DNA from 4 places in the Pseudomonas sp. HOU2 genome. Region 4 is predicted to be linked to each of the others. Evidence: predicted binding sites of a transcription regulator. Region 4 holds the regulator's gene; each other region holds the start of a gene.

Region 1 (2,199 bases), 2.7 Mb from region 4:
CACCCCCCACGTTCATCCCGAAGAAACCGGCAATGATGTTGATCGGCAACGCCAGCACCGTCACCACGGTCAGGGTGAACAGTGTGCGGTTGCTCTGTTCGTTGAGGTTGGCGGCGATCTCTTCCTGGAGCAGTTTGATCCGCTCGCCCAAGGCAGTGAGGTCGTTGATGATCAGTGCGAACTCCTCGGTGGATTTGCGCAGCTCCTTGACATCCTCCTTCTGCAGCCACGGCGGCGGCCGGTTGAGCAGGCGCAGCAAGGAGCCCGGCTCCAGCGCCAACAGCCGTTGCAGGCGCACCAGCACCCGGCGGTTGGCGCCGAGTTCGGCGCGGTTGGTCGACAGCCGTGAGGAGAGCAATTCGTCCTCGACCTGATCGACGCTCATGCTGGTCTTGCGCACGATCTGCGTCAGCACTTCGCCCTGATCACGCAGCAGGTGCACCAGCAGCTCCGACGGCGAACGAAAGCATTCGCCGGCCTTCACCGACGAGCGCAGTTTGTCCACCGAGTGCAGCGGTTGCAGGCGTGCGCTGACGATCAGTTTGCTGCGCACGCAAACCCACAGCGTCGACACGTCCGAGGAGACCATGCTGCTGAGGTTGAACACTACGTCGTTGACCACCGCCAGCAGTGCCGAGTCGACGTGCTCGATGCGTGTCGAACGCGAACCTTCGTGCAGCGCCTCGAAAAACTCTTCAGGCAATTGCAGATGACTTTTCATCCAGCGCTCGCACGCGGCGTGCGCCAGGTTCAGGTGCAGCCAGAGGAATTCATCACTGTCGCTGTCGTCTTGCAGACAACGCAGGGCGGTCGCCGAATCGACTTCGCGGCCACGTTCACCGGGACGAAAACGGAAGCCGTAAAGCAGACCGAACAAATCAGGATCGCGATGACTGAGGTCGAGGCTGTGGTTCATGGAGGCTCGCTGCGAGGAGGGCGTCTGGCGCGGAGTTTTCAGATTCACCTGAGCCGGATCATCGCAATGTCACATGACGTTTGTGTGACAGCAAAATGACGTCAAATCAGCGGCTTACCGGCGGTCGGATTTTCTTCAAGAAGCGCTCTGGTACGCCGATCACGCTTAGGTTACGTTGCGCGCGCTTGGCCATGAGCCAAGGCGCGCCGACACGGATGTCCGGCAAAATTTCACGCCTTACCGGGCGTGCCTCATCCCTGTCCTTGAGTATCTTGCGATGCTGCAAAAATCCCTGAGAGCGCAAATTCTCGCCCTGCTGAGCGGCAGCCTGCTGGCGATGCTGTTGATCGCACTGGCCTGCTTTCACTACCTGTCCAACGGCGTGCAGAACTACAGCCAGTTGATCGCCGGCCCGTTGCACACCTCACAACTGATCGACGAGGCCAACCTGCAATTCAAGGTGCAGGTGCAGGAGTGGAAAAACGTCTTGCTGCGCGGCAAGCAACCGGCGGACCTGGGCAAATACTGGAGCCAGTTCGAAGACCGTCAGCGCGATGTGCAGAACATCCTCGGTGAACTGGCCGGGCAGAAAGGCCTTGAGCCGGCGCTGAAAAGCCGCATCGAACGCCTGCGTGACGAACATCGTCAACTCGGCGCCGCGTACCAGAAAGGGCGCGATGCCTACGTGGCGGCTGGTGGTGATCCAACGGCTGGCGACAACGCCGTCAAAGGCGTGGACCGTGCCACCAGCGATCAGATGAGCGAACTGGTCGCCGAGCTGCGCAAGCAGGGTACCGAACAGTCGGCGCAGATCAGCGCCAGTGCTGACAGCACCGTGCTGCTGGGCATTGTGGTGATGCTCGGCTCGGGCCTGTTGATCGGTTTGCTGAGCCTGTGGCTGGTCAACCGCAACCTGATCGATCCGATCCGCAAGCTGATCGATTACGTCACTCAATTGAGCCGTGGGCGCCTCGCCGAGCGGGTCGCCAACGACCGTCAGGACGAACTGGGCAACCTGGCCGCCGCGGCCAATACCCTGCGTGATTTCCTCGCCGAAACCTTCACTCATCTGCAACGCAGCGCCACTGATCTGGACAGCGCCAGCGGCGAACTGAATGCCATCGCCACGACCATGGCCGGCGGCACCAACGAGCAGTTCAACCGCACCGATCAGGTGGCTACGGCGATGAACGAAATGTCCGCCACCGCCCAGGAAGTCGCCCGTCATGCGGCGGATGCGGCGCGCGCTGCCGACGATGCCGACCAGTCCGCCCAGCAGGGTG
Region 2 (2,199 bases), 1.4 Mb from region 4:
CAAGGGTTTTCCAGCGCGCTGCACAAACTTGCCGATGCCGGTTTCGCTTTCACCGGGGTTGTCCCCGATGACTACAGCAACGGCTGGCTGGCACTGTTTCATCGTGGCTACCAGACCTCCACGCTGAGCCTGCACTGTCCACACATGCAGCATCTGCAGGATCAGGCGCAGCAGGCCGGCGAACGGTATCAGGACTAAAAACGAAAACGGCCCACCCAATCAATGGGTGGGCCGTGGGTGACGGGCTCAGGCCTTGGCTTTGACGCCTTGGTCCACCGGCTTCGGCGCGTTGCCTTCACCGTAGGTTTTCAGGTTCTGCAGCACGTAGATCGCCTTTTTGTATTCAGGGATCAGGTTCTTGCCGTAGGCATTGCCATTGAGGCCATTGTTCTGGATCGCGTCGAGCTGGGTCGCGAAATACTCAAGCGCGTTGAATTTGGCATCAACATCTTTGGTGACGCCGAAGCGGTCGAACTTGTCGCCGGCATTGAGCAGAGTGAACGAGGTAATCTCGGAGATCAGTCCGCGGCTGCGCAGGAAAACGCTCAGATTGCCCAGTTGCTTTACCGAGGTGTTCGACGGATCGAAGCCCTTGATGTTCTTGCGCAGGCCCTGCTTGTCCATTTCCGCGGTGTTGATCGCGTTCGGATCATTGCCGACCATGGTCAGCATCTGCTGCACCTTGACGCTCTGACTCACCTGCTTTTTCGCGCCCGTATTACGAACCAGCACCCCTGCCTTGCTCTCCCAGCCGCCGACAATGCCGATCGTCATGAGAAGACTCCCTGTGAAATAACCATGAAATGTCCTTGCTGGACTACTCGAATGCCGCGAAGTATCTACCGGCCCAGTGATGGCACCAACCCTTTTAGTGCAGTCGCTTACAATTTCTGTACATTCTCGATACAAACCCTCAGAAGCTCACTGTCTCGCGGTTTCATGGCAGTTTGACGATGGCTGCCGATTGCCTTTTTACGCCGATTGATGTGCCGGTTAATTCATTTGTATCGAGGTCGATACGCCCCTTCTGTCAGCCCGACGTTTTCTTGCACGAAAGTACCTAAAGCTTCGCCGTTCACCGACGATACGCTGGTGTGACCCCGCCGTTTTTCCCTCGACCCCACAATAAGAATCGCAGCTCAAGGACCGGTATCCATGCCCGCATTCCGCACCATTCAGGCTCGCTACACGTTATTTCTGGTTCTGTTCATCCTGCTGCTGTCGGTACTGACCGTGGTCGGTATCAGCCAATTGGTCGCGCCCAAGCTGCGGCATACCGAAGAACAGGTGGTGCTCAACCGGATTGCCGAAGTCGCCGAACAGATCCAGGGCGAACTGAACAAAGTCCAGGCGCAGCAGCGCAGCATCACCCAGACCATTCCGCTGCTCGACAGCGCGGCCATCGACACAGTGTTGCCGGGCCTGGTGGATCAATACGGCGAGCTGAAAGTCTTCGGTGGCGGGATCTGGCCACTGCCGGGTCAGCGTGAGGCCGGGCGCAACAAGTTCAGCACCTTCTGGCATCGTGATGCCTCGGGCAAACTGGCGGTGAACACCTTCTGGAACAGCGACGCGGCGCCCAACTACTACGATCAGAGCTGGTACAAGGGGGGTATGCAGACCCCACGCGGCCAGTGCGCCTGGGCTGCCGCCTATAAAGACGACGCCAGTGCCGAGCCGCGCACCAACTGCGCCATGGCGATCCAGAAAAACGGTGCGGCCTGGGGCGTGTCGACCATCGACGTGACGCTGGGTTTCTTCAACGATCTGGTGGCGCGCAAGGAAAAAGACCTCAACGCCGAAATGCTGATCGTCGAGGCCGACGGCAAGATCATCAGCAACAGCTCGCGCATCAGCGGCCCGATCGTGCTGAAGAACATCAGCGAGCTGGCCGCCGGCTCGACCTTCGCCAGTCAGGTCAAGGCCGGCCTGCAGAACCGTGATCAGGCGCAACGCGTCGAGTTCGACAACAACGGCGAAGCCAGCACTTTCTTCATGCGCCCGATCGAAGGCACGCCGTGGTTTCTCGCCACCGCCCTGCCAACGAAAATGCTCACCGCCCAGCGTGACGACGTCCTCAGCAGCCTGAGCCTGTTGCAGATTCCGCTGGTGATCCTGCTGGTGTTGTTGCAGGTGTATGCGATTCGCCAACTGGTTTCGCGGATGAAAGCGCTGAAAGCCAACATCGACTTGCTGTCC
Region 3 (2,199 bases), 1.2 Mb from region 4:
GCTTCGATGCTCGACGGCAGCGCTTGTTCGACCAGATAGCTCTGGGCGAGGCGGTTGACCACCAGGGTATAAATGCCAACCACGATCAGGATGCTGACCAGCAGGGCGGTGCCCATGCTGAGAATCAGCTGCCATTGAATACTGCGTCGCCACAACTGCATGGAGCACCCCCAAAGAATAAGTGGCCGAAACAATGCAACAGCCGTGCCGATTGTATACAACCTGATCGACAATCTATTCTTTGGTTGTGCGCAACCCCATCAGCCCTGATTGATGGTCTTGGCGATGGTGTCGACCGTGGCGCTGACTTGCTCTTGGTAACGGTCGAGTTCTTCCTGATGCTGCTTCTTCATTTCGATCTGCTGCGAGCACAGGTTCATCGCAGCCAGCACCAGCAAGCGGTCACCGATCAGCGTCGGGTATTTGCGTTTGGTGTCGGCCAGTGCGGCCTTGAGCATCAGTGCGGCGTCCAGCAGGGTCTGTTCTTCCCCGGCCGGTGCCTTGATCGAATAGTCCTCCCCGAGAATGGAGATGACTTTTACCCCTGCGGTGCCATGGTTCATGCGCTGACAGGACCTGCGTTGACGCGATCAACCAGAGCCTGGATGCGCGCTGCGGTGGCGCCGTGCTTCTCTTCCTGTTCCATCAGGCTCAGTTGCAGGCTTTCGTTTTCATCCTTGGCCTGGGCCAGTTCCGTGGACAGGGTCTGGTTGGTTTGCGCAAGGGTCTGGTTCTGTTGCACCAGGTCGCTGACGAGCTGTTCCAATTGGCTGAGGGATGCTTCCAACATTTTGATCTTCCAAGCGTTTTTCAAAGGGCGCGTACGATAAAGAAAAGTCACTGCGGATGCCAGGGTTATACCGGCGCAAGGCCTTGATTTTCCTGGCGGCCGACCGTTCTCGCGAGTTTAAAAGACTGTGATCTGCCGATCTGGTTCCTGCACTTCGTCGCCCCGGGCCCCATGCGACAAATACGCACAGCGCCTCAAGACTTTAGTCGTATGACCGATAAGTCATCCATTCAGCCGTCTCAGCCCGCATGGATGCGGCCCTTTCTGGTATCCGCGCCATGTCCCTTCGCAATATGAATATCGCCCCCCGGGCGTTCACCGGTTTCGCCCTGATCGGCGGCCTGATGCTGATTCTCGGTGTGTTCGCCCTGAACCAGATGAGCAAAATCCGTGCAGCTGGCGAAGACATCGCCACTGCCAGCGTGCCATCGGTCAAGGCCGTTGATGAATTCACTCAACTGACGCTGCGCCTACGGGTGCTGTCGTATCGGTTGCTGATCAACCGCGAACCGGACGTGCAGCAGAAAACCATCGAGCTGTTCGAGTTGCGCAACCGGCAGATCGCCGACGCTCAGCGTGCCTATGAGCCATTGATCGATGGCCCGCAGGAGCGCGCGGCCTACGACCAGTACGTGCAGCTCCTGGCTCAGTACCGTCAACTCGAAGAGCGGATGAAAACCCTGTCGCGCAACAATCAGATCGATGAGCTGCGGCAGATGCTCAACTCGGACCTGCTGAGTAACTCGGAAGCGGTGAACACCGCCCTGGCGCGCCTGCTTGAAATCAACACCCAGCAAATCGCCGAGACGAATCAAGGTGCAGCCAACCAGTACTCGATGTCCTTCAATCTGGTCGTGACGCTTCTGCTGATCGCCACCGGCCTGACCTTCCTGTTCGCCTGGCTGCTGACCATCAGCATCACCAAGCCGATCTCCAAAGCACTGGACGCGGCGGAAACCATTGCCGAAGGCAACCTGACCCAGCCGATCCACGTCGACGGCAGCGACGAAGCCGGGCGTCTGCTGGCGGCCATGGCCAAGATGCAATCGAAGCTGCGCGACACCTTGCAGCGCATCTCCGGCTCGGCCACCCAGCTTGCGTCTGCGGCGGAAGAACTGAACAGCGTCACCGACGAAAGCGCCCGTGGCCTGACCCAGCAGAACAACGAAATCGAACAGGCCGCCACCGCCGTCAATGAAATGACCAGCGCCGTGGAAGAAGTCGCCCGCAACGCGGTCAGCACTTCGGAAGCCTCGAAGAACGCCACCACCTCGGCGGGCGATGGCCGCGATCTGGTGCAGGAAACCGTCAGCGCCATCGAACGCATGAGCGCCGATGTGCAGAGCACGGCGAGCCTGATCGGTGATCTGGCGAATGAATCCCGCGACATCGGCAAGGTGCTGGACGTG
Region 4 (2,199 bases):
TGACCGGCGGCAAAGGTGGCGTCGGCAAGACTAACGTGTCAGTGAACTTGTCTCTGGCGCTGGCAGAGCTTGGCCGTCGGGTCATGCTGCTGGACGCCGATCTGGGGCTGGCGAACGTCGACGTTCTGCTGGGGCTGACCCCCAAACGTACTCTGGCCGATGTGATCGAAGGCCGCTGCGAGCTGCGCGACGTGCTGTTGCAGGGGCCCGGCGGGATCCGCATCGTGCCGGCCGCCTCCGGCACCCAAAGCATGGTGCACCTGAGCCCGGCGCAACATGCCGGTCTGATTCAGGCCTTCAGCGACATCGGCGACAACCTCGATGTGCTGGTGATCGACACCGCTGCGGGTATTGGTGACTCGGTAGTCAGTTTTGTCCGCGCCGCCCAGGAAGTGTTGCTGGTGGTCTGCGACGAGCCGACCTCGATCACCGACGCCTACGCGCTGATCAAACTGCTCAACCGTGACTACGGCATGAACCGCTTCCGCGTCCTCGCCAACATGGCGCAGAGCCCGCAGGAAGGGCGCAATCTGTTCGCCAAGTTGACCAAGGTCACGGATCGCTTCCTCGACGTCGCCTTACAATACGTCGGCGCCGTGCCGTACGACGAAAGCGTGCGCAAGGCCGTGCAGAAGCAGCGAGCGGTCTATGAAGCCTTTCCGCGTTCCAAGTGCGCGCTGGCATTCAAGGCGATCGCGCAGAAGGTCGATACCTGGCCGCTGCCTGCCAACCCGCGCGGTCACCTGGAGTTTTTCGTCGAGCGCCTCGTGCAGCAAACGGCAGGGCCTGTGTTATGACCGCGAGCGGTATGAACTACTACAAGAAGTCGGCACGTGACGCGCAATACGAGTTGATCGAGCGTTACGCGCCACTGGTCAAGCGCATTGCCTATCACCTGCTGGCGCGCTTGCCGGCGAGTGTGCAGGTTGAAGACCTGATTCAGGCCGGGATGATCGGCCTGCTCGAAGTCTCGACCAAATACGACGCCAGCAAAGGCGCCAGTTTCGAAACGTACGCGGGCATCCGGATCCGCGGCGCGATGCTCGACGAAGTACGCAAAGGGGACTGGGCTCCGCGCTCGGTTCACCGCAACACCCGTATGGTCAGCGACGCAATTCGCGCAATTGAAGCTAAAACCGGCCGTGACGCTAAAGATCACGAGGTTGCGGCCGAACTCCAATTGAGTCTCGACGATTACTACGGGATTTTGAATGACACCCTGGGCAGCCGGCTGTTCAGTTTCGACGACCTGTTGCAGGACGGCGAACACGAAGGGCTGCACGAGGATGGCGCCAGTGCTCATCTTGAGCCGTCACGCGATCTGGAAGATGAACGCTTCCAGGCGGCGCTGGCGGACGCGATTGCCAATTTGCCGGAGCGTGAGCGACTGGTGTTGGCGCTGTACTACGACGAAGAACTGAACCTCAAGGAAATCGGTGAAGTCCTTGGCGTCAGTGAATCGCGGGTCAGCCAGTTACACAGCCAGTGCGCGGCCCGTTTGCGGGGGCGTTTGGGGGAGTGGCGAGCGCGCTGAAGGCAGTGTGGGGACACTGCGAACGAGGCTGGTGCGGTGATGAACGGCACCGGTCTTGCTCTGTTGTGCTCCAGACAGTCTTCGAGTGCTGCGCCGATTGATTGAAGTGGCGCGTCCAGGTGCTGGGCGCGTTTAAGACTGCTTGGAGGTCGAATTGAACAAAGACATGAAAATCCTCATCGTTGATGACTTCTCAACGATGCGGCGGATCATCAAGAACCTGCTGCGCGATCTCGGGTTCACCAACACCGTCGAGGCCGACGATGGCACGACCGCCATTCCGGTGCTCAACAGCGGCAGCATCGACTTTCTGGTAACGGACTGGAACATGCCGGGCATGACCGGTATCGACTTGCTGCGCCACGTGCGTGCCGATGAAAAACTCAAGCATCTGCCGGTGCTGATGGTGACCGCTGAAGCCAAGCGCGAGCAAATCATCGAGGCCGCTCAGGCCGGTGTGAACGGCTACGTGGTCAAACCTTTCACGGCTCAGGCGTTGAAAGACAAAATCGAGAAGATTTTCGAACGCATCGGCTGATGACGCGCGGGGGAGCTATGGAGCATAACGAATCTTCACAGGGCGATTTCGAGTCGACCCTGAAAAAACACGCGGTCGAACTGGTCGAGAGCCTTGAAAAAGGCAGGTTCGGCGACGCTGTGCAACT

The links. Region 4 encodes FliA, which starts transcription of late flagellar genes. Its sites were predicted from a motif close to CTAAAGTTTNNNNNNNNNNNGCCGNTAA; they were not measured.
Region 1: a site for FliA is predicted at 1,051-1,078, ahead of ABV589_RS07720 (methyl-accepting chemotaxis protein). Genes of this name have one in related genera too.
Region 2: a site for FliA is predicted at 1,061-1,088, ahead of ABV589_RS01775 (methyl-accepting chemotaxis protein). Genes of this name have one in related genera too.
Region 3: a site for FliA is predicted at 984-1,011, ahead of ABV589_RS17405 (methyl-accepting chemotaxis protein). Genes of this name have one in related genera too.

Annotation. Positions count from the first base shown of each region.
Region 1 covers NZ_CP160398.1:1,717,571-1,719,769, reverse strand. The annotation lists gene ABV589_RS07725 (transporter) at 1-916, opposite strand, end outside; gene ABV589_RS07720 (methyl-accepting chemotaxis protein) at 1,194-2,199, shown strand, end outside.
Region 2 covers NZ_CP160398.1:397,426-399,624, forward strand. The annotation lists gene ABV589_RS01765 (GNAT family N-acetyltransferase) at 1-198, shown strand, start outside; gene ABV589_RS01770 (hypothetical protein) at 247-774, opposite strand; gene ABV589_RS01775 (methyl-accepting chemotaxis protein) at 1,156-2,199, shown strand, end outside.
Region 3 covers NZ_CP160398.1:3,842,051-3,844,249, reverse strand. The annotation lists gene ABV589_RS17420 (methyl-accepting chemotaxis protein) at 1-161, opposite strand, end outside; gene ABV589_RS17415 (cell division protein ZapA) at 261-563, opposite strand; gene ABV589_RS17410 (hypothetical protein) at 560-790, opposite strand; gene ABV589_RS17405 (methyl-accepting chemotaxis protein) at 1,069-2,199, shown strand, end outside.
Region 4 covers NZ_CP160398.1:5,086,421-5,088,619, forward strand. The annotation lists gene fleN (flagellar synthesis regulator FleN) at 1-797, shown strand, start outside; gene fliA (RNA polymerase sigma factor FliA) at 794-1,534, shown strand; gene ABV589_RS23045 (chemotaxis response regulator CheY) at 1,701-2,072, shown strand; gene ABV589_RS23050 (protein phosphatase CheZ) at 2,090-2,199, shown strand, end outside.